DNA from 2 places in the Cellulomonas sp. GTC20042 genome. Region 2 is predicted to be linked to the other one. Evidence: predicted binding sites of a transcription regulator. Region 2 holds the regulator's gene; the other holds the start of a gene.
The links. Region 2 encodes LexA, which represses DNA repair genes until DNA is damaged. Its sites were predicted from a motif close to TCGAACANNTGTTCGA; they were not measured.
Positions count from the first base shown of each region.

Region 1: a site for LexA is predicted at 5,212-5,227, ahead of ACZ5HG_RS08515 (Rv2578c family radical SAM protein). Genes of this name have one in related genera too.

Region 1 covers NZ_AP043678.1:1,849,021-1,860,699, reverse strand. The annotation lists gene ACZ5HG_RS08535 (MMPL family transporter) at 1-769, shown strand, start outside; gene ACZ5HG_RS08530 (hypothetical protein) at 777-1,139, shown strand; gene ACZ5HG_RS08525 (GNAT family N-acetyltransferase) at 1,267-2,007, opposite strand; gene aspS (aspartate--tRNA ligase) at 2,133-3,941, opposite strand; gene ACZ5HG_RS08515 (Rv2578c family radical SAM protein) at 4,139-5,203, opposite strand; gene ACZ5HG_RS08510 (TspO/MBR family protein) at 5,319-5,852, shown strand; gene hisS (histidine--tRNA ligase) at 5,873-7,231, opposite strand; gene ACZ5HG_RS08500 (MBL fold metallo-hydrolase) at 7,237-7,959, opposite strand; gene ACZ5HG_RS08495 (peptidylprolyl isomerase) at 8,137-8,931, shown strand; gene ACZ5HG_RS08490 (DUF349 domain-containing protein) at 8,928-10,670, shown strand; gene ACZ5HG_RS08485 (RelA/SpoT family protein) at 11,487-11,679, opposite strand, start outside.
Region 2 covers NZ_AP043678.1:1,703,724-1,715,402, reverse strand. The annotation lists gene ACZ5HG_RS07905 (aldo/keto reductase) at 1-694, shown strand, start outside; gene ACZ5HG_RS07900 (AMP-binding protein) at 751-2,448, shown strand; gene ACZ5HG_RS07895 (phosphotransferase family protein) at 2,445-3,344, shown strand; gene ACZ5HG_RS07890 (S9 family peptidase) at 3,421-5,427, opposite strand; gene nrdR (transcriptional regulator NrdR) at 5,526-6,023, opposite strand; gene ACZ5HG_RS07880 (LysM peptidoglycan-binding domain-containing protein) at 6,596-7,060, opposite strand; gene lexA (transcriptional repressor LexA) at 7,363-8,115, shown strand; gene ACZ5HG_RS07870 (aminotransferase class V-fold PLP-dependent enzyme) at 8,207-9,277, opposite strand; gene ACZ5HG_RS07865 (LysR family transcriptional regulator) at 9,359-10,279, shown strand; gene ACZ5HG_RS07860 (L-lactate dehydrogenase) at 10,375-11,382, opposite strand; gene ACZ5HG_RS07855 (ATP-dependent DNA helicase) at 11,437-11,679, opposite strand, start outside.

The DNA of each region.
Region 1 (11,679 bases), 150 kb from region 2:
CGCCTCCGTGGACGCCCCGGCGGTGGCCGGGTCGCTGGTCGTGATCGGGGTGCGCCCCGACGCCACCGACCCCGGCGGCCGGGTCGCCCAGGACGTCGTGCACGAGCTGCGCGCGCTCGAGCTGCCGTTCGACGCCTGGGTGTCCGGGCAGGCCGCCAACCAGATCGACTTCGTGGACGCGCTGGTCGACCGCGCACCGTGGGCCCTCGGCATCGTCGCCGTCGCCACGCTGGTGCTGCTGTTCCTGATGACCGGCTCCGTGCTCGTGCCGATCAAGGCGCTGCTCACCAACGCGATCTCGCTGTGCGCCTCCCTCGGCGTGCTGGTCTGGGTGTTCCAGGACGGGCACCTGTCCGGGCTGCTCGGCTTCGAGCCCACCGGCGGCATCGAGACCTACGTGCTCGCCCTGGTGATCGCGTTCGCGTTCGGGCTGGCGATGGACTACGAGGTGTTCCTGCTGTCCCGGATCAAGGAGCTGCACGACCGCGGGGTGCCCAACGACGAGGCGGTGCGCCTCGGCCTCCAGCGCTCCGGCCGGGTGATCACCTCCGCGGCGGCCATCGTGATCGCGGTGTTCGCCGGCTTCGTCGCCGGTGAGCTGCTGGTGATCAAGGAGGTCGGCTTCTCGCTGGCCGTGGCGGTGCTGATCGACGCCACGCTGGTCCGGCTGCTGCTGGTGCCCGCGACGATGACCGTGCTCGGCGACCTCAACTGGTGGGCCCCGCGCCCGCTGCGCCGGGTGTACGAGAAGCTCGCGATCACGCACTGACCCGCCCGTGCCGCGCCCGCTGCCCGTCGACCGCCTCGCCTACCGGCGCGCGCTGCGCGTCTCGCGGCTCTGCACGGCGGTGCTCGCGGCGCCCCTGGTGTGGCTCGTGCTGGAGATCGTCGCCCGCACCGGCAGCACGGATCCGCAGATGCGGGCGAGCGCGGGCTTCGTCTTCTTCGTGATCGGCGTGCACGTGCTGGTCTCGGTCGGGGTGCTGGTGCCCGTGTGGCGGCGCTCGTACCGGCTGCGTCCCGTGGTGCTGCGGGCCGACGCCACCCACGGCGAGGAGGTCGGGGTGCCGGAGATCGACGCGCCGTCCGGCCCGCACCGCGGGCTCAGCGGGGAGGTGCCGCCACCGACCCGGTGGTGAGCGGGCGGGGCGCGGGCGGCGGGGCGGCGCGGGCGCGGGCGCACGCGTGACGGCGGCACAGGCGCGCAGGTGCCGACCGCCCCCGCGCTGAGCAGCGGGGCTGCGGGGTCGGCGCCGGTGCCGCGGGTCAGCGACGGTGCAGCGTGGTGAGCCGGTGCACGGTGCGGAAGCCGAGCCGGTGGTAGATCCGACGCGCGCCGTCGTTGTCGTCCCACATGCCCAGCGACACCCACTCGGTGCCGTCGGCGAGCAGCGCGCGGGACGCCCCGGCGGTCAGCGCCGCCCCGAGTCCCTGCCCGCGCGCTCCCGGGCGCACGCCGAGGCCGTGCAGGTGCCACGAGCCCGCACCGCCGACGGTGCCGGTGGTCCAGCCCGCGCCGATCACGCCCGCGAGCCCGCCGCCGGTGTCCTCGGCGTCGTCGACGCCCCACCAGCGCTCGCCCTCGGCCAGCGGCACCGCCTCGGTGCCGGGGTTGGACACCGCGAGGCACGCGACCGCCGCCTCCCGGTCGTCGGGGGTGAGCACGCGCAGCCGGCGCTCCGCGGTGACCTCGGTCGGGGCCGTGCGCAGCACCATCCACTCCCAGCCGGTGCGGTTGGGCCGCAGGCCGTCGGCGAGCAGCGCGTCGCGCAGGTCCGGCATCGCGGCGGTGGGGACCCAGGCGTGCCGCAGCGTGCCCGGGTCGCGGGCCAGCGCCCGGCGCACCAGCGGCACGGTGGTGGCACGGCTGAGGTCGTCGTCGTGGCCGGCGCTGCTGCTGCCCGCGCCGTCGTCGTGACCCGCACCCGCGGATCCGTCCAGCGCGACGAGCATCCGGCCGCGCGTCGCCGGGTCACCGCCGGGCGTCGCCACCTGCTCGAGCACCACGCAGAGCGCGTCCCCGGCCACCTCCCAGGCGCCCGGCAGCCATTCCTCCCGCTCGCCGAGCAGCAGCTCGTCGCGGGACCAGGGGTCCGGGAGCGGGCCGTGGCCCGCCCCCGGCGTCCCGGCGGTCAGCTCTGGGCCGCGGTCTGCTCCGCGGCGGCCTTCTCGGCGTCCTTCGTGGCGTCCTTGGGCTTGGCGTCCACACCGGCCTCCTTGCGCTGCTGCGCGGAGATCGGGGCCGGCGCACCGGTCAGCGGGTCGTAGCCGCCACCCGACTTCGGGAACGCGATGACGTCGCGGATCGACTCCGAGCCGGTCAGCAGCGCGACCACGCGGTCCCAGCCGAACGCGATCCCGCCGTGTGGCGGGGCGCCGAACTGGAAGGCGTCGAGCAGCCAGCCGAACTTCTCGCGGGCCTCCTCCTCGCCGATCCCCATCGTCGCGAACACGCGCTCCTGCACGTCGCGGCGGTGGATACGGATCGAGCCGCCGCCGATCTCGTTGCCGTTGCACACGATGTCGTAGGCGTAGGCCAGCGCCTCGCCCGGCGACTCCTCGAAGCGGTCGATCCACTCCGGCGTCGGCGAGGTGAAGGCGTGGTGCACCGCGGTCCAGGCGCCGTCGCCCACGGCCACGTCGTCGTCCTCGCCGGTGGGCTTGAACAGCGGGGCGTCGACCACCCAGAGGAACGACCACTGCGACTCGTCGATCAGGCCGCCACGACGGCCGATCTCCAGGCGGGCGGCACCGAGCAGCCCCCGCGCCTCGGAGGCCTTGCCGGCGGCGAAGAACACCGCGTCGCCCGGCTGGGCGCCCACAGCGGCGACCAGGCCGTCGCGCTCCGCCTCGGAGATGTTCTTGGCGACCGGCCCGCCCAGGGTGCCGTCCTCGGCTACCGTGACGTACGCGAGGCCCCTGGCGCCGCGCTGCTTGGCCCACTCCTGCCAGGCGTCGAAGCCGCGGCGCGGGGTGGAGGCACCGCCGGGCTGCACCACGGCACCCACGTAGGGCGCCTGGAACACCCGGAACGGGGTGTCGGCGAAGAACGCGGTCAGCTCGACCAGCTCCAGGCCGAAGCGCAGGTCGGGCTTGTCGGTGCCGTAGCGGGCCATCGCCTCGGCGTAGGTCATCCGCGGCAGCGGCGTCGGCACCTGGTGGTCGATCAGGCCCCACAGCGCGACGAGCAGCTCCTCGCCCAGGCGGATGACGTCCTCCTGGTCGACGAAGGACATCTCGATGTCGAGCTGGGTGAACTCCGGCTGACGGTCCGCGCGGAAGTCCTCGTCGCGGTAGCAGCGGGCGATCTGGTAGTAGCGCTCGACGCCGCCGACCATGAGCAGCTGCTTGAACAGCTGCGGCGACTGCGGCAGCGCATACCAGGAGCCGGGGGCCAGACGGGCGGGCACCACGAAGTCGCGGGCGCCCTCCGGGGTGGAGCGGGTCAGCGTCGGGGTCTCGACCTCGACGAACTCGTGCGCCTCCAGCACGCCGCGCGCGGCCTGGCTGGCCTTCGAGCGCAGGCGCAGCGCCTTGGCCGGAGCCGGCCGGCGCAGGTCGAGGTAGCGGTGGCGCAGGCGCGCCTCCTCGCCGACCGGCTCGTCCAGCGAGGAGGAGACCTGGAACGGCAGCGGCGCCGCCTCGTTCAGCACGACGACCTCGGTGGCGACGACCTCGACCTCGCCGGTGGCGAGCGCGGTGTTCTCGTTGCCCGCGGGACGGCGGCCGACCTCGCCGGTCACCTGGAGCACGTACTCCGCGCGCAGCCCGTGCGCGACGGCCTCGTCCCGGATCACCACCTGGGCGATGCCGGAGGCGTCCCGCAGGTCCACGAAGGCCACGCCACCGTGATCGCGACGCCGGTCCACCCACCCGGTCAGGGTGACGGTGGTGCCGATGTGCTCGGCTCGCAGCGAGCCGGCGGTGTGGGTGCGCAGCACGACAGGTCCTCTCAGGTGGTGGGGCGCTGGCCACGGCGGGCAGCCCCGCGAGTCTACTGCGGGCCGCTCGCCCTGCTCACCGCCGGTCGAGCCCGCGCGTCGCCTCCCTCGCTCGCTGCCGGTCGGGTCCGCGCGTCGCTCGCCCCGCTCACCGCCCACCGGCACCCCCCGATCCGCCCCGCACCCCGATCCCCCGCTCAGAACAGCGCCGGTTGCAGGATCGCCGGACCACTCGCCACGGGTTGCGACGTCCCGCCCGCACCCCGCCGCCAGGGCGCGAAGGACGGCTCCCCCTCCGACGCGGGCCCGGGCGGGTGGCCCAGCCCGTACCGGTGGCGCAGCGGGCGCACCCGGTCCCGCAGCCACCGCCGGTACTCCTCCGGCACGTTCGCCCCGCGCCGGTAGAGCCGGTGGTAGCCCGCCACCAGGTCCGGCCGGTGCTCGGCCAGCCACGCGAGCATCAGCGGCCGCACCGGCCCGCGCAGGTGCAGCGGGATCACCGTCACCCAGGACGCGCCCGCCTCGGCCAGGTCGGCGAACAGCCCGTCCAGGTGCGCGGTGCCGTCGGTCAGCCAGGGCAGCACCGGCGCCACGAGCACCCCGCAGTCCAGCCCGGCGTCCCGGACCGCCCGGATCAGCGCCAGCCGGGCGCGCGGGGTCGGCGTGCCCGGTTCCAGCGCCTGCTGCAGCTGCTCCTCCCCGATCGCCAGGGACACCGCGAGGCTCACGCCCACCTGCCCGGAGGCCTCCACGAGCAGCGGCAGGTCGCGGCGCAGCAGCGTGCCCTTGGTCAGCAGCGACAGCGGCGTGCCGGAGGCCGCGAGCGCCCCGATGATCCCCGGCATGAGCGCGTACCGGCCCTCGGCCCGCTGGTAGGGGTCGGTGTTGGTGCCGAGCGCCACGTGCTCGTGCGCCCAGCTACGGCGGCGCAGCTCGGCGGTGAGCACCTCGACCACGTTGGTCTTCACGACGATCTGGGTCTCGAAGTCCGCACCCGCCCCCATCCCCAGGTACTCGTGCGTGGGCCGGGCGAAGCAGTACGCGCAGGCGTGCAGGCAGCCGCGCATCGGGTTGACCGTCCACCGGAACGGCATGTCCGAGGCCTCGGGCACCTTGTTCAGGGCCGAGCGGGCGCGCACCTCGTGGAAGGTGACCCCGGCGAACTCCGGGGTGCGCACCGAGCGGACGAGGCCCGCGAGCGCGAGGCCGGGCAGCGCGTCGCCACCGCTCTCGTCGCCCAGCTTCTGCCCGTCCCATCGCATGTCTCCATTCGAACACGCGTTCGAACGAGAGGCAAGATCTCCGCGCGCCCGGTCGACGAGCCCGTCCGAGACCCGCCGGGTTGCCGCGTCGGCCGGGCCGCCGGACGGTGGAGGCATGACGACCGCACCCGCCACCCCGTACGAGCCGGCCACCGACCCGGGACCCCACGCGCCGTCCGCCACCCGCCGCTGGCTGGTGCTGGGTGGCCTGCTGGCCCTGAGCGTCGCGGTCGCCCTGGTCGGCGGTCTCGCCTCCGCGTCCGGCGTCGACGGCTGGTACCAGGACGCCGCGAAGCCGTCCTGGACACCGCCGGACGCGCTGTTCGGGCCGGTGTGGACGGTGCTCTACGCCGCGATGGCGGTCGCCGCCTGGTGGGTGTGGCGCGAGCACGGCTGGCGCGGGGCGCGCACGGCGCTGACCCTCTACGGCGCGCAGCTGGCGCTGAACGCGGCGTGGACGCCGGTCTTCTTCGGCGCCGAGCAGCTCGGCCTCGGGCTGGCGGTGATCCTCGCGCTGGAGGTGGCGCTGGTCGCGACGATCGTGGCCTTCCACCGGCTGACCCCGGGCGCGGCGTGGCTGCTCGGCCCGTACCTCGCCTGGGTGCTGTACGCGACCACGCTCAACGCCGGGATCGCCGCGCTGGCCTGAGCCCGCGCGCGGTCCGCGACTCAGACCTCCGCGGGCACCACCCGGGGCCACAGGTCCTCGGCCGGCGGCGCCCACGTCGCGGCGTCGGCGTCCACCTGCTCGCCGGAGCGGATGTCCTTGACCTGATCGGCGGCGTCGGCGCCCGGGAACCACACGAAGGGGATCCCCCGACGGTCGGCGTGCTTGATCTGCTTGCCGAACTTCGCGGCGGTCGGCGCGACCTCGACCGGGATCCCCCGGGCACGCAGGGCGGCGGCCACCGCGTCGGAGGCCGCCCGGGTCTCCTCGTCGGTGACCGCGACCAGCACCGCGGCGGGCACGGCACGGGTGGCCCGCACCAGACCGCCGGAGATCAGCCGGGACACCAGCCGCGAGACACCGATCGACAGGCCGACGCCGGGGTAGGTGTTCGCGCCGTCCGACGCGAGGGTGTCGTAGCGGCCGCCGGAGCAGATCGAGCCGAGCTGCTCGTGACCCACCAGCACGGTCTCGTAGACCGAGCCGGTGTAGTAGTCGAGGCCCCGCGCGATCTTCAGGTCGGCGACGACGACCCCCGGCGCGCGCACGGCGGCGGCGGTGATCAGCTGCGCCAGCTCGGTCAGACCCTGCTCCATCAGCTCGGACTCGACGCCGTGGGCGGCCGCGAGCGCGCGCACCCGGTCGATCACGCCCGTGTCCTCGCCGGAGATCGCGGCGAGGTCCAGGCACGCCCGCGCCTGCGCGTCGGTGGCACCGGCCTCGGCGACCAGCAGCGCGACGACCTTCTCCGGGCCGATCTTGTCCAGCTTGTCGATGCTGCGCAGCACGGCCTCGACGTCGTCCAGCCCGATCCCGCGGTAGAAGCCCTCGGCGACGCGACGGTTGTTCACCAGGATCCGCACCGACGGCACGCCGATCTCGCGCAGCGCGCCCAGCGCCTCCGCCATCACCAGCGGCAGGTCCACCTCGTAGTGGTAGGGCAGGTCCCCGGAGCCGACCACGTCGATGTCGGCCTGCACGAACTCGCGGAACCGGCCGTCCTGGGGGCGCTCGCCGCGCCACACCTTCTGGATCTGGTAGCGCTGGAACGGGAACGCCAGCCGTCCGGCGTTCTCCAGCACGTAGCGCGCGAAGGGCACGGTGAGGTCGAAGTGCAGGCCCAGCCCGGCGTCCTTGCCCGCCTCGCCGCTGTCCTCCTGGAGCCGGCGCAGCACGTAGACCTCCTTGGAGGTCTCGCCCTTGCGCAGCAGCTGGTCCATCGGCTCGACCGCGCGGGTCTCGATCCCGGAGAACCCGTGCAGCTCGAAGGTGCGGCGCAGGGTGTCGAGGACGTGCTGCTCGACGAGACGACCGTCGGGGAGCCACTCGGGGAAGCCGGACAGCGGGGTGGGGCGTGCCATGGGGGTCATCCTGCCAGGTAGGGGTTGGTGCGACGTTCGACGTCCGTGCGGGTGGCGGGGCCGTGGCCGGGCAGCACGTGCGCGTCGGCGGGCAGCGCACGCACCACCTCGCGCAGGGTCCGCTCCATGACCGCGGGATCGCCGCCGGGCAGATCGGTGCGGCCGACGCTGCCGGCGAACAGCACGTCGCCGGTGAGCACGACCGGTGCGCCGTCCACCTCGACCAGGTACAGCGTCGATCCCGGGGTGTGGCCCGGCGCGTGCCGCGCGAGCACCCGGATCCCGCCGAGGTCGAGCGTGACGTCGTCGGACCGGCCGCCCTCCGGCGCCACCTCGCCGAACGCCTCGACCACCGGGACCTCGTACGTGCCGGGGTCCCGTCCGGCGGAACGCAGCGCGTCCGCCAGCGCCCCGCCCACGGCGAGCGAGGCCGGACCTGTTCCCCCGGCCAGCACGTGCAGCGGATCGATCGCCGCTGCGGCGTCGGCGGCGTGCAGCCGCAGCGGGACACCGGCGGCACCCGCCACCGCGGCGGCGTCCCACACGTGGTCCGGGTGCCCGTGCGTGGCGAGCACGGCCACCACGTGCAGCCCGTGCTCGGCGACCGCGCGCTCGACCAGCGGGGCCGCGCCGCCACCCGGATCGACCACGACGCAGGCGCCGTCGTCGGCCACCAGGAGGTAGCAGCTCGTGCCGAAGACGGGGGCCACCAGGGCGAGGATGCGCACCCCGTCACGCTAGCCGGGACCGGTCCCGCGCCGCACCGACCCGACGCACCGCACCGTCGATGCCGTCGGACGGGTCCGGGCTGCCTAGACTGTCCGGCGGGTGCGGGAGCCGTGCGCCGTCGACGTCTGCGACGGTGCGGTCCCCCGCGGCCTCGTGACCGAGACCGAGGAGTGTGCGTGCCGTCCAGCAAGCGCGAGCGCGAGTACGAGCGCCGCCGGTACGAGAAGTGGCAGGAGCGCCAGCAGGTGCGACGGGCGCAGCGTCGTCGCACCCAGGTGATCGCGGGCTCCGTCGTGGGCGTGCTCGTCGTCGTCGGCGGTGTCGCCGCGGCGATCGGGCTGTCCCGCGGCGATGACGCCAGCGCCTCGCCGAGCCCCTCGGCCTCCGCCAGCACGGCGACCGACGCGTCGACCGCCTCCACCGAGGCCCGCACCGGCAACGGTGGTGTGCTGCCCGACATCTCGCTCGCCGAGGACCGCACCTGGACCGGCACGATCACCACGGACCAGGGCGACATCGGCATCGAGCTCGAGGGCGACGTCGCCCCGCAGGCCGTCGCGAACTTCGTCACGCTGGCCCAGGAGGGCTACTTCGACGACACCGCCTGCCACCGGCTCGTGACCAGCGGCATCTACGTGCTCCAGTGCGGCGACCCGACCGCCACCGGCACCGGCGGCCCCGGCTACTCCTGGGGCCCGATCGAGAACGCGCCCTCGGACGACGTCTACCCGGCCGGCACCATCGCGATGGCCCGCCAGGGCGGCGACGGCGAGTCGATGGGCAGCCAGTTCTTCCTCGTCTACGAGGACTCGACCATCCCGTCCGACACCGCGGGCGGCTACACCGTGTTCGGCCGCATCACGTCAGGACTCGACGTGGTGCAGGCAATCGCTGACGCGGGCGTGAGCGGGGGTGCCTCCGACGGCACCCCGGCCATCCCCGTCACCATCGAGGGAGTGGAGACCCAGTGACCGAGACGCCCGAGCAGCACGGCCCCGAGAGCGACGAGGCCGCGGTCGACGCTGCGCTCGCGCCGACCACCGAGCCGACGGAGCCGGAGACCGCCCCGGTCGCCGAGGAGACGGCCACCGAGGCCGAGGTCGCGACGCCGGCCGAGACCGCGCCGGAGGCCGTGGCCGCCGAGCCGGAGACCACCGACGAGGTCGCCACCCCGGCCGAGGCCAAGGCCGAGCCCACGCCCGTCGAGGCCGAGGTGAGCGACGCGACAGCCGAGCCCGCCGCGTCCGAGACCGAGCCGGAGACCGCCGCGGAGGACGCCGAGGTGCAGGCCGAGGCCGCACCCGCCGCGACGACCCCCGCCCCCCGTCCGGGCCCGCGCCCGCCGCTGCCGAGCGCCATGCGTCCCCGGCCGCGCCCCGCGACCCCCGCCGCCGAGAGCGCCGCGCCGGCCGCACCCGCCGTGCCGGTCCCGGCGCCGGACGACTCCGCCGAGGCGGCCGCCGCCGCCGAGTTCGGCCGGGTCGACGAGGAGGGCACCGTCTACGTGCGCGAGCCCGCCGGTGAGCGCGCCGTGGGCCAGTTCCCCGGTGCCGGTGCCGACGAGGCGCTCGCGCTCTACGTCCGCCGGTTCCTGGACCTCCAGGCCAAGGTCGTGCTGTTCGAGGCCCGCCTGACCGCCACCGACCTCGCGGTCAAGGAGATCGACCAGACCCTCGCCAAACTGACCGAGGAGCTGGCCGAGCCGGCCGCCGTCGGTGACCTGGACGGGCTCCGCACCCGCCTGGAGGGCCTGCGCGGCGCCGCCGCCGAGCGTCGTGCCGCCGTGGAGGCCGAGCGCACCGCCGCCCGCGCCGCCGCCGTCGAGGCGCGCACCGCGATCGTGGACCGTGCCGAGAAGGTCGCGGGCACCGACCCGTCGCGCATGCAGTGGCGCCCCGCGGGCGAGCAGCTGCGCGCGCTGCTGGACGAGTGGAAGGACGCGCAGCGCTCCGGCCCGCGCATCGACCGCCCGACGGAGGAGGCGCTCTGGAAGCGCTTCAGCCACGCGCGGACGACCTTCGACCGCGAGCGTCGGCACTACTTCGCCGAGCTCGAGTCCCGCAACGCGGGGGCGAAGGCCACCAAGGAGGAGATCGTCCGCGAGGCCGAGCGCCTCGTGACCAGCACCGAGTGGGGTGCCACGGCCGGTGCCTACCGCGACCTGATGGCCCGCTGGAAGGCGGCAGGGCGCGCCAGCCGTGCGGACGACGACGCGCTGTGGGCCCGGTTCCGTGCTGCCCAGGACGCGTTCTTCCAGGCCCGTGACGAGGTGAACGCCGCGACCGACCGCGAGTTCGGCGCCAATCTCGAGGTCAAGGAGGCCCTGCTCGTCGAGGCCGAGGCGATCGACGTGTCGCGCGGCCTGGCCGCCGCGAAGTCCGCCCTGCGCTCGATCCAGGACCGCTGGGAGGCTGCCGGCAAGGTCCCGCGCGGCGACATCCAGCGCGTCGAGGCCCGCCTGCGCGCGGTCGAGGCCACCGTGCGGGACGCCGACCAGGCCGAGTGGCGCCGGACCAACCCCGAGACGCGGGCCCGCGCCGAGGGTGCGGCCGCGCAGCTCGAGAACGCCATCGCGCAGCTCGAGTCCGACCTCGCCAAGGCCCAGGCCGGCGGCGACGCCCGGAAGGTCAAGGAGGCGCAGGCCGCCCTCGACGCCCGCCGGTCGTGGCTGGAGCAGGTGCAGCGCGCCGCCGAGGAGTCGCGCGGCTGACGCACCGCCTCGCAGCACCCCGACGGGGCCCGTGATCGCCTGATCGCGGGCCCCGTCGGGCGTCTCGCCGACGACGCACCACGACGACCGGGACCGGCCGCGATCAGGACACCCGCAGGATCACGGGTCGTCGAGCCGTCCACAGGTCCGAGATCGCTCCGTCGTCCACAGGCCGACCAGGTGCCCCTGGCGAGACCGACAGCGCGCAGGTCACGCTGTCCGCATGACCGCGCCCTGGCTCCCCGCCCCGCTGCTCGACGCGAACCCGCGCGTCGGGCTGGCCGCCGACGACCCGCCGGTGCGCCCCGCACGCGATCCCGACGCGGTGGTCCGCCGGTCGGATCTCGGCTCGGTGGCGTGGCAGGTGCTCGTGCACGACGGCGCCGTGCTGGCGCTCACAGACGAGGTCGGCGTCCCGGGCGGCACGCCGGTGCGGCCCGTGCACCGGGCGGCGGCGCTGCCGGAGCGTCCTGCCAAGGGTCGTGCGGTCTGCGGAGCCGCTGCGGTCTGGGTGCACACCGGTGGGCCGTGCCCCGACCTGCTGGACACGTGCCTGCCGGCGGCGGCCGGCCGCACCTCGCCCGGCGGGGTGGTGGTGCTCGCCGGGATCCCGGTGCTGGACCCGGTCGGGACGGCGGTCGAGCTGCTGCGCCGTGTGCCGCTCGACCGTGCGCGGCCGCTGGTCGACCGGCTGCGCACGCACGCCGGGGTCGATCTGGGCGCGGCGTGGCTCGCGCTCGCCGCGTGGTCGAACCGGCGCGGGATCCGGCAGGCCGAGACCGCCCTGCGCGCGCTGATGGCGCAGGAGCCGGGCGGTCAGTGCAGGACCGGGGTCTCCCCCGCCTTGGCACCGGTGATCCGGTACACGTCGAAGACGCCCTCGACCTTGCGCACCGCCGACAGCACCGAGGCGAGGTGCGAGGGCTCGGCCATCTCGAAGACGAACCGGGACATCGCCACCCGGTCGCGGGAGGTCGACACCGAGGCGGACAGGATGTTGACGTGATGG
Region 2 (11,679 bases):
CTCGCTGGACCAGTCGCTGCGCCGGCTCGGCACCGATCACGTCGACGTGTTCTACAGCCACCGCTTCGACCCGCGCACCCCGCTCACCGAGACGATCGGCGCGCTGAAGACCGCGGTCGACTCCGGGCGGGCCCGCTACGCCGGGATCTCGTCGTACTCCGCGCGGCGCACCGCCGAGGCGCTGGCGGTCGCCGCCGATCTCGGGCTGACGCTGACCCTGCACCAGCCCTCGTACTCGATGCTGAACCGGTGGGTGGAGCAGCCGGACATCGACGGCCGCACCCTGCTGGACGTCGCCGGCGAGGCCGGGATGGGCGTGGTCGCCTTCTCCCCGCTCGCCCAGGGGATGCTCACCACGAAGTACCTCGGCGGCGTGCCGGAGGGCTCGCGCGCGGCGCGGGGCGGCTCGCTGCGGTCGGAGTACCTGTCCGAGGAGAACCTGGCCCGGGTGCGCGCGCTGGCGGCGGTCGCGGAGCGGCGCGGGCAGACCCTCGCCCAGCTCGCGATCACCTGGGTGCTGCGCGACACGCGGGTGACGTCGGTGGCGCTCGGCGCGCGGACCGCCGCACAGCTCGAGGAGAACCTCGCCGCGGTGCACGCAGATCCGCTCGACGACGCGGATCTGGCGGAGATCGACCGGTACGCGGTGGACGGCGGGATCAACCTGTGGGGCTCCCGTTCGAGCGAGCTGTAACCCCCTGCACAGGACCTGCACACCTAAGTTACGGCTGCGTAGGTTACGGTGACCACGTGACCGACTTCACGCGCCCCTGGCACGCCTCGTACTCCGCCGGAGTCCCGGCCGAGATCGACGTGCCCGACGAGCCGCTGGACGCCGCCCTGGACCGTGCCGCCGCCACCTGGCCGGACCGGGTCGCCGTGGACTTCCTCGGCGCGACCGTCACCTACCGCGAGCTCGCTGACCAGGTCGCCCGCGGGGCCGCCGCCCTGCGCGACCTCGGCGTCGTCGCCGGTGACCGGGTCGCCATCGCGCTGCCGAACTGCACCTCGCACGTCGTCGCGTTCTACGCGGTGCTGCGGATCGGTGCGGTCGTGGTCGAGCACAACCCCACCTACACCGCCGCCGAGCTCGCCCACCAGCTGCGCGACTCCGGCGCCACCGTCGCGCTGGTCTGGGAGAAGGCCGTCGACGCCGCCCTGGCCGCCCGCGAGTCCAGCGAGCTGCGCACCGTCGTCTCGGTGGACGTCTCCGCCGACCTGCCGTGGACCAAGCGGCTCGCCCTGCACCTGCCGCTGCGCAAGGCGCGCCAGACCCGCGAGGCCCTGCGCGCCGAGGTGCCCGAGGGCACGCCGGTCTGGCACCGGCTGGTCGACGCCGCCCGCCCGCTGCCGCCGCACCACCCGCACCCGACCACCCGCGACGTCGCGCTGCTCCAGTACACCGGCGGCACCACCGGCACCCCCAAGGCGGCCGTGCTCACGCACCGCAACCTGGTCGCCAACGCCGTGCAGGGCCAGGCGTGGACCGGCGCGGTCCCGGGCACCGAGACGATCTACGCGGTGCTGCCGTTCTTCCACGCGTTCGGGCTGACGCTCTGCCTGACCTACGCCACCCGGGTCGGCGCCACGCTGGTCGCCTTCCCCAAGTTCGACCCGAAGACCGTGCTCGCCGCCCAGCGCCGCCGGCCCGGGACCTTCCTGCCCGCGGTGCCGCCGATGCTCGACCGCCTCGCCACCGCCGCCCAGGCCACCCGCAGCGACCTCTCCTCGTTCCGCTACGCGATCTCCGGCGCGATGTCGCTGTCCGCCGAGACCGCCGCGCGCTGGGAGGCGCTGACCGGCGGGCTGGTGGTCGAGGGCTACGGCATGACCGAGACCTCCCCCGTCGCGCTCGGCAGCCCGCTGTCCGCCGACCGCCGCCCCGGCGCCCTCGGGCTGCCGTTCCCCAGCACCGACATCCGCGTGGTCGACCAGGAGGACCCGACCCGCGAGGTCGCCCCCGGCGAGCAGGGCGAGCTGCTGATCCGCGGCCCGCAGGTGTTCCAGGGCTACTGGGGCCGCCCGGAGGAGACGGCCGGTCAGCTGCTCGACGGCGGCTGGCTGCGCACCGGCGACGTGGTCCGCGTGGACGAGACCGGCTTCGTGGTCCTGGTCGACCGGATCAAGGAGATGATCGTCACCGGAGGGTTCAAGGTGTACCCCTCGCAGGTCGAGGACCACCTGCGCTGCATGCCCGGCGTCCGCGACGTCGCCGTGGTGGGCATGCCCGGCGGTGACCTGGGCGAGAAGGTCGTCGCGGCGGTCGTGATGGAGATCGGGCACGCGCAGATCGAGCTGCAGGCCGTGCGCGACTGGTGCAGCGAGCGGCTGGCCCGCTACGCCGTGCCGAAGGACCTGGTGATCCTCACCGAGCTGCCCCGCTCGCAGATCGGCAAGGTCATGCGCCGCGTGGTCCGGGACGACCTGATCGCCGCCCAGCCCGCGTGACCTCCGGCGCTGCGCTCACCGGCCTCGCGCCGGAGCAGCGTGCGCTGCTGGACGACTGGCTGCCCGGGCACGAGGTCGTCGCCGATCTCGGCTGGGGGCTGATCGCGACGACCGTGCTGCGGGTCCGTGCCGGCGACGACGACCTGGTCGTGAAGGCCGGCGGCCCGGGTGACCACCACATCGCCCGGGAGATCCGCGCGCACCTCGACTGGCTCGGCCCCTGGACGCCCGGACGCGCGCCGACGCTGCTGCACCACGACCGCGACGCCCGGCTGCTGGTCACCCGCTGGCTGCCCGGCGAGCTGGTGCTCGGCACCCCCGCGCAGGACGACCCCGACACGTACCGCCAGGCCGGCTCCCTGCTCGCCGCCCTGCACACGCAGACGCCCGGGATCGTGGACGACGGGTGGGAGGCGCGGGAGAACGCCCGCTCGCTCGCGTGGCTGGACCGCCCGCACCGGATCGCCCCCGCGATCGTGACCCACCTGCGGGACCTGCTCGCCTCCTGGCCGCAGCCGCCCGCCGTGCTGGTGCCGACGCACGGCGACTGGCAGCCCCGCAACTGGCTGCGGCACGCGGGCGAGGTGCGGGTGATCGACCTCGGGCGGGCCGACCTGCGCCCGGCGGCGAGCGAGCTGACCCGGCTGACGCAGCGCGACTTCCGGCGCTCCCCCGCGTGCGAGGCCGCGTTCCTCGACGGGTACGGTGCGGACCCGCGCGTGGCCGACGAGGCAGCGGGCGCGCGGGACGGCGCGGCGCGGGAGGGCGCTGATGCGTGGACACGGTCGCTGGTGCGCGAGGCGATCGGGACGATCGCGTGGGCGTACGCCGTCGGTGCCGAGGACTTCGAGGCCGAGGGGCACGCGCTGCTCGCCGAGCTGCTGGGCTCGGGCTGAGACGTGCGCACGGCCCCGCGCCCGCCCGGATGGACGTGCGCGGGGCCGTTCGACGGGCCGTCCGGAGCAGGACCGCTCAGCGGGACAGCGGCAGGTGCCGGGCCCACCAGTCGAGGACGTGCTCGAACCGGACCAGCCGGTGCTGCGGGCGGCCGGAACGGGTCAGCTCGTGGCCCTCGCCGGGGAACAGCAGCAGCTCGGCCTCGACGCCGCGGCGCTTGAGCTCGACGAACCAGCGCTGGCCCTGCTCGACCGGGCACCGCCAGTCCTGCTCGGAGTGGATCACCAGCGTCGGCGTGGTCACCTTCGCCACGTGCGCCATCGGCGACTGCGCGGCCACGGCGGCCTTCTCGGCGTCGGAGTCGCCGTCGCCCAGGTACTCCAGGCCGAAGAACCAGCCGATGTCCGAGGATCCGGTGAAGCTGACCGGGTCGAGGAACCCGCGCTCCACGATCGCCGCCTCGAACCGGTCGGTGCGGGTGGTCAGCCACGCGGTGAGGTAGCCACCGTAGGAGCCGCCCATGACGCCCACCCGCTCGGCGTCCAGCGCCGGGTCAGTGGTCGCCGCGTCCAGCAGCGCGAGCACGTCGTCGGTGTCCACGGTGCCGAACGCGCGATGGATCGCCTTGCCGTGCGCGGAGCCGTAGCCGGCGGCACCGCGCGGGTTGCCGTAGACCACCGCGTAGCCGGCCTCGGCCAGCGTCTGCACCTCGTCGAACAGGCCGACCGTGTACTGCGCGTACGGGCCGCCGTGGATCATCAGGATCGTCGGGTGCGGGCCCGCGCCGAAGCGCTCCGGGTCCGGGGTGACCACCCAGCCGTGCACCGGGTACCCGTCCGGGGCGGTGGCGTTCACCTCGCGCGGCTCGCGCACCCGACCGGTGGCGCGCAGCGGGGCCGACAGGTCGGTCAACGCCCGCGAGGTGCCCGCCGTCAGGTCCAGCACGTGCAGGTCACCGCTGTCGGTCGGGCCGGCGACCGAGGCCACCGTGGTCCCGCCGGCGGAAGCGACGCCGTGCACGACGACCGCGCCGCCGAACGCCTCCCGGGCCGTGCCGTCCGCGTGCACCTCGTCCAGCACCACCGTGCCGCGGTGCAGCCGACCGACCAGCACCCCGCCGTCCACCGCAAGGAACGTGCCCGCGTCGAGGTCGACCGCCTCGGCGTCGGTCAGCCGCACCGGCGTGCCGTCCGCCCGCGGCCCGTCCGCCGTCGCCGTGAGCGCGAGCGCGAACAGGCCGGTCTGGCTGGCGACGAACTCGCGGCCGGAGGTGCCCATGTCCTGCGCGAGCAGCCAGACGCCGGAGCCGTCCGTCGTCGGGCGCGCGGCGATCACCGCGAGCGTGCTGCCCGCGTCGACGTCGGTCAGCGGCACCAGCGTGCCGTCCGACCCCTCGGAGGCGTCCACGAGCACCGCGTCCTCGCGCAGATCGGTGTCCTTGCCGGCGTGCCGGGCGGACACCGCGACCAGGTGACGGCCGTCGGCCAGCCACTCGGCGCCGTCGACGTCGAGGTCGCCGCTGGTGATCTGACGCGGCTCGGTCTCGGCCACCGCGCCCGGCGTCTGCGCCGGGACGTCCACCACGAACAGGTGCCGGCGCTTGTCCCGGGTGAAGCCCGCGCCGTCACCGCGGTACGGCAGCTCGGTGATGTGCCGCGGCCGCTCGGCGGCGGGGTTGCCGTCGGCGACGTAGCGACCCTCCTCCGGCACGCGGGCGAGGTAGGCGATCCGGCTTCCGTCCGGGGAGAACCGCGGCGACTGCGCACCGAGCGGGGCGTCGGTCAGCCGCACCGGCTCACCGCCCGCGAACTCCACCACGTGCACCTGAGGGCGCCCCTTCGCCTCGGCGCGCAGGAACACCACCCAGCGGCCGTCCGGGGAGATCTGCGGGTCCGTGTCACGGTGGCCGCGGGTCAGCCGGGTCGGCTCGGCGGAGCCGTCGGTCGCCACCCGCCACAGCTGGCCGGTGTACTCGTCCAGGTCGAGGTCGGGCGACGTCACCGCGACGACGGCGGTGCGGCCGTCGGGGCTGAGCGTCGGGGTGCCGGGTGCGTGCAGGAGCGCGAGGTCGTCAGGGATCACCCCATGACCGTAGTACGACGCCCCGACAGGCCGCGTCGGTCATCCACGGGCGGGGATCCCCGGCGCGGCGAGCGCGAGGGTTCGCGCCACGTCACCGCTCAGGAGGCGGACGCGTCGCCCTCGCGCCCGGCGCGCTCGGCGTCCGCGACCTCGTTCTCGGCGCGCAGCACCGTGATCGCCGCCTCGAAGTCGTCCAGCGAGCTGAACGCCTGGTAGACGCTCGCGAACCGCAGGTAGGCCACCTCGTCCAGGTCGCGCAGCGGTCCGAGGATCGCCAGCCCGATCTCGTAGGCGTCCAGCTCCGCGCTGCCGCTGGCACGCAGCGTCTCCTCGACGCGCTGGGCGAGCAGGGCGAGGTCGTCCTCGCTCACCGGGCGGCCCTGGCAGGCCTTGCGGACGCCGTTGACGATCTTGTCCCGGCTGAACGGCTCGGTCGCCCCGGAGCGCTTGACCACCGAGAGGCTCGCGGTCTCGATCGTGGTGAACCGGCGGTTGCACTGCGGGCACTGGCGGCGGCGACGGATCGACAGGCCGTCGTCGGAGGTGCGCGAGTCGACGACGCGGGAGTCCGCGTGACGGCAGAACGGGCAGTGCATGGTGGAGCCTCCTCGGTGCTTCTCCCGGAGGGCGGGCCCGGCCACGACGCCGACGTGCCTCACCCCCGCAAGGACCGGGACAACGTAGGTCGCCGCCGGTCGGCGGTGCAAGGCGGCTCGCCTCGGAGCGACGGTGGGACCGTTCCCGGGCGCCGCCCGGCCACGCCGTCCGGTCTTCGCGCGGCTGCGCAGTCCGGGCCGCGCACCCGCACCGGGTCCCGGACAGACGACGAGGGTGGCCGCAGTGCTGCGGCCACCCTCGTGGGGACGCCCCCGTCCCGTCTCGTCCGGACGACTCGCCTCGTCAGAACGGCGTTGCTTCACGCGCCTGCGTCGCGCACTCGGTGCCGACGTCGATGCGTCCTTCGAGGCGAGCCCCCCAGCCAGCCGTCGAAGTGATCACCACTGTAGGGGCCGGGATCCGATTTACGCAAGCCTGCACTTTCGTAATACTCGCCGCGACCTGCACGGGGTCAGCCCCAGGCCAGTGCGGGGGCAGCGCGCGGCCGGTGCGAGGTCAGCGCGCGGCCGGCGCAAGGCCAGCCGGAGGCCGGTGCGAAGTCCGCGCGGGATCAGGAGTCGGCCGGGAGCAGCAGCACCTGGCCGGCGCGCAGCGAGGCGTCCGCCAGACCGTTGAGCTCCTGGAGGCGCAGCACCGCGTCCCGCACGTCCTCACCGGGCAGCGCCACGTCGCCGGCGATCTGCCAGAGGGTCTCGCCCGCCTGCACCGCGTAGGTGCGCACCTCGATCGCCTGCTCCGGCCCGTCGGCCACCGCACGCCCACCGAGGACGCCCGCGAGCACGATCAGCGCGGCGAGCAGGAGGAGCACCGCACGCCCGCGCCGGGTCAGGTGCAGGTCGCGCAGCCCGGGCTCCGCCCGCTCCGCCACCACCGCCCCGGTCGCAGCCTCCTGCCGGGGAGCGGATGCCCGCCGGGCCGCAGTCGCCCGCCGAGAAGCAGCCGACCGCCGGGGAGCGGACGCCGGACGACGCACGTCGGCCAGGGCCACCCGCGGGGCCATCGTGATCGCGCTCATCCTCACCACTCCCTCTCGCCGACGGTCGCCCGCCGCTCTCGATCGATCCCGCTCGAACACCTGTTCGTCGAACGCTTGTACGATGCTGCCACGACCGGGCGTCGTTGTCGAGACACGCTCGAACAGATGTTTGATCCGTCCGCTCGCTCCGCCTAGGCTCGGCACATCGGGGCAAGCCCACCACCGACCACTGACACGGCCGGCCGACGCGGACGCCGCGCGACCGTGACCAGCACGGACGGTGCGCAGGGGCGGGTGCGAGCAGGTACGGGCAGCGGGCAGGGACGACGGAGAGGGTCATCATGACGAGCGGGACGAGCGGTGCCACCGGTGCCGGCACGACGGACGGCGTGGTCGACCTGCACGCCGAGGACGACGGGCTGACCCCGCGCCAGCGCCTCGTGCTGGAGACGGTGCGCGCCTCCGTGGAGTCCCGCGGCTACCCGCCGAGCATGCGCGAGATCGGCGACGCGGTCGGCCTCACCAGCCCCTCCTCGGTGAAGCACCAGCTGATGGCGCTCGAGCGCAAGGGCTACCTGCGGCGCGACCCCAACCGTCCGCGCGCGATCGAGGTCGTGCAGCCGGACGACTCCCGCGGCGTCACGGCGCTGCCCGGGCAGGCGGGCCCCACGGTCGCGGGCTTCGGCGACGAGGACTCCGCCGAGCGCGACGGCGCGCCGCGCGCCGCCTACGTGCCGGTGGTGGGCCGGATCGCCGCCGGCGGGCCGATCCTCGCCGAGCAGCTGGTCGAGGACGTGTTCCCGCTGCCCCGTCAGCTCGTCGGCGAGGGCGAGCTGTTCCTGCTCAAGGTGGTCGGCGACTCGATGATCGACGCCGCGATCTGCGACGGCGACTGGGTGGTCGTGCGGCGTCAGCCGGTGGCGGAGAACGGCGAGATCGTCGCCGCCATGCTCGACGGCGAGGCCACCGTGAAGACGCTCAAGCGCTCCGACGGCCACGTGTGGCTGCTGCCGCAGAACCCCTCGTACGCGCCGATCCCCGGTGACGAGGCGCAGGTGCTCGGTCGCGTCGTGTCGGTGCTGCGCAGCCTCTGACGCCGGACCCGCCCGGGTCGAGGGTGGCGACGCTGGTCACCCGGCGTTCAGGCGCCCTGGGCGCAGGCGCTCCGCACCGACGCGGGGCGGGTCAGGCCGCGCCGCGGGCCGGCACCCCGGCGCCGACGAGCGCTGCCACCGCCCGGTCCACGTCGCCCTCGTCCGCCCACACGTGGCACGCGAGCCGCACCCTGCCCGCGCGCCCGGCCACCCGGCAGCCCGCCGCCTCCAGGGCCGCACGCCGACGGCCGTCGGGATCGTCCAGCGTGACGATCGCACTGCCGGTCTCCGGCAGGCCGAGGCCGGCGCGCAGGCGGTCGGCGAGCCCGGCCGCGTACGCCTCCACAGTCACGGGATCGACGGCGGCGAAGGCCTCGACCGTCTCGGCGGCGCCGATCCACGCCTGCCACGCGGGCGAGACGTCGTACCGGCGCGCGTCCGCCGCCAGCCGCATCGACGGCCCGTAGCAGGAGCCCCAGACGTCCTCCCCCGCGTACCACCCGGCCTGCACCGGGCGCAGCGCGGGCTGCACGTGCTCGCCGACGGTGAGGAAGCCGGTGCCGCGCGGCGCGCACAGCCACTTGTAGGCGGCGGTCGCCGTGAGGTCGTAGACCCCCGCGTCCACCGCCTTCCACCCCGCCGCCTGGGTGAGGTCGGCGAACGTCCACGCCCCGTGCTCACGGGCGGTCCTGGCGATCGAGGGACCGTCCAGCACCGCCCCGGTGGCGGACTGCACCAGCGAGAAGGCCACCAGCGACGTGCGCGGACCGATCGCCTCCGCCAGCGCCTCGGCGGGCACCTGGCGGACATGGATCCGCGGCTGCTCGACCAGGAACGGGAACACCATCGAGGAGAAGTCGTCCTCGACGCAGAGCACCTCGGCACCGTCAGGCAGCGAGGCCGCGACCAGGGCTGCCATCACCGAGGTCTGCGCGCCGATCGCCACCCGGTCCGGCCCGACGCCGACCAGCCGTGCGAAGGCGGACCGCGCCCGCGTCACCGCGTCGTCGTAGCGTCCGGCGTCCAGCCCTCCGTCGGCCCAGCGGTCCAGGTCGGCGCGCAGCGCGGCGGTGGCAGCCCGGGTGGGCAGGCCGGCGGTGGCGGCGTCGAGGTGGCCCCGGACGGGCGGGAAGGCGGCGCGCAGATCGGCGAGGGAGGTCACCCCACGAGCGTGCCGGGCGCCCACCCATGCGCACAACGGCCAGTTGCCACGCGATCCATGCATCGGTCTTATGCTGCGGCCATGGCTCCCCGCGCCCTCGACGCCGCCGCCCTCCGCCTGGTCCGGGCGGTGCAGACCACCGGCTCGGTCACCGCCGCCGCGCAGCACCTCGGCCTGACCCAGCCCGCCGCCAGCCAGCAGCTGCGCGCGGTGGAACGGCTGATCGGCACGCCCGTGGTGGTCCGCTCGGGGCGAGGTGTGCGACTGACCGAGGCGGGACAGGTGCTGGCGCGCAGCGCGGTGCAGGTGCAGGCGGCGCTCGACGCCACGCTGGAGGAGGTCGCGGCGGTGGCCAGCCTGCGCGCCGGACGGGTGCGGCTGGCGGCGTTCCCCTCCGCCGCCGCCACGCTGCTCCCCCGCGCGCTGGCCGCGCTGCGCGCCGCGCACCCGGGGATCGCGACCACCTTCGTCGAGGCCGAGCCGCCGGAGGCGCTGAGCCTGCTGGACGCCGGACGCTGCGAGATCGCGCTGACCTTCCGCGACCCGGACGTCGAGCCGGATCGCGAGGGCCCGCGCCGCGCCGCCGTTCCGCTGCTGCGCGACGAGGTGCACCTGGTGCTGCCGCGCGGCGAGCGCGCGGTGGGCGATCCGGTGGACCTGGCCGATCTCGCCGACCGACCGTGGATCGCGGGCTGCGAGCAGTGCCGCGCCCAGCTCGTCCGCAGCTGCACCCGGGCGGGCTTCGACCCGGGGATCGACTTCGCCACCGACGACTACGTGACCGTGCTCGGTCTGGTCCGCGCCGGGCTCGGCGTCGCGACGCTGCCCGGGCTCGCGCTGGCAGCCGTGCCGCACGAGGGCGTGGACGTGCACCGGCCCGCGCAGCGCACCTTCCGCCTGGTGGAGGCCGTGCACGCCCCGGGCATGGACCGCGTGCCCGCGGTGGCCGCCGCCCTGCACGTGCTGCGCGAGACGGCGACGAGGTCGGTGGTTCGCGCCTGACCATGCGGCGCGGAACCACCGACCTCGTGCAGAACCACCGACCTCGCGGAATGGAGGGGGTGGGTGGGGCTGGGGTGGGGTGAGAGGGCCTGGGCTTACAGGCCGAAGCGGCGGGCTACGGCGCGGAGGGATTCCGCCGAGCGGCGGAGGCCGCTGAGCTCGTCCACGGACATCGGGACCTCGAGGCGCTCGCCGACACCGCCGCGGCCGACCACCGAGGGCACCGAGAGGCACACGTCGCTGATCCCGTGGTAGCCGTCCAGCAGCGAGGACACCGGCAGGATGCGCCGCTCGTCCTTCACGATCGCCTCGATGATCCGGGAGCCCGCCAGCGCCACCGCGTAGTTGGTCGCGCCCTTGCCGGCGATGATCCGGTAGGCCGAGTCGACCACCTCGCGGGCGATCGAGTCGCGCACCTCGGAGGTCAGCGGCACGTGGCCGTCGATGCCGTTCCAGTCGAGGATCGGCACGCCACCGATCGTCGCGGAGGACCACAGCGGCAGCTCGGAGTCGCCGTGCTCGCCGGCGATGTACGCGTGCACGTTCTGCACGGCCACACCGGTGTGCTGGGCGATCAGGTAGCGCAGCCGGGAGGAGTCGAGCACGGTGCCCGACCCGAACATCTGCGTCGGCGGCAGGCCGGAGTACTTCAGCGCGGCGTAGGTCACGATGTCCACCGGGTTGGTGACCATGACGTACACCGCGTTCGGCGCGACCTCGACCAGCGGCGGCAGGATCTTCTGCACCAGCGAGATCGTGGCCTCGGCCAGGTCGATCCGGGTCTGACCGGGCTTCTGCTTGGCGCCCGCGGTCACCATGACCACGTCGGCGTCCGCGCAGGCGGCGATGTCGTCGGAGCCGATCACCTCGGCCATCGGCATGAACTGGATGCCGTGCCCGAGGTCCAGCGCCTCCGCCTCGACCTTGGCCTTGTTGATGTCGTAGAGCACGACGCTGCGCGCGGCCCCGCGCATGAGCGCGGCGTAGGCCATCGTCGATCCCACCGCGCCGGCGCCGATCACGGCGAGCTTGGTGGTCCGTCGCGGCCCCGCGGTGGTGCCGGCCAGGCCGAGCTCGTCGCCGTCGTCAGTCTGGTCGCTCACGGGTCCTCCTCGCAGGTCTGCGCCGCAGGTGTCGGCGCCGGTCACGAGGGTAGTTCACGCGCTGGCGGCATGCTCCTGACCCGACAGGCGCCGCAGCGCACCGAGAGCGACGTCACGATCCGTGGTCCGCCAGAACCCGGGCAGCGAGCGGACCAGGAACTCCCCGTAGCGCGCGGTGGACAGCCGCGGGTCGAGCACCGCCACCACCCCGCGGTCGGCGGTGGAACGGATCAGCCGGCCGGCGCCCTGGGCGAGCAGCAGCGCGGCGTGGGTGGCGGCCACCGACATGAAGCCGTT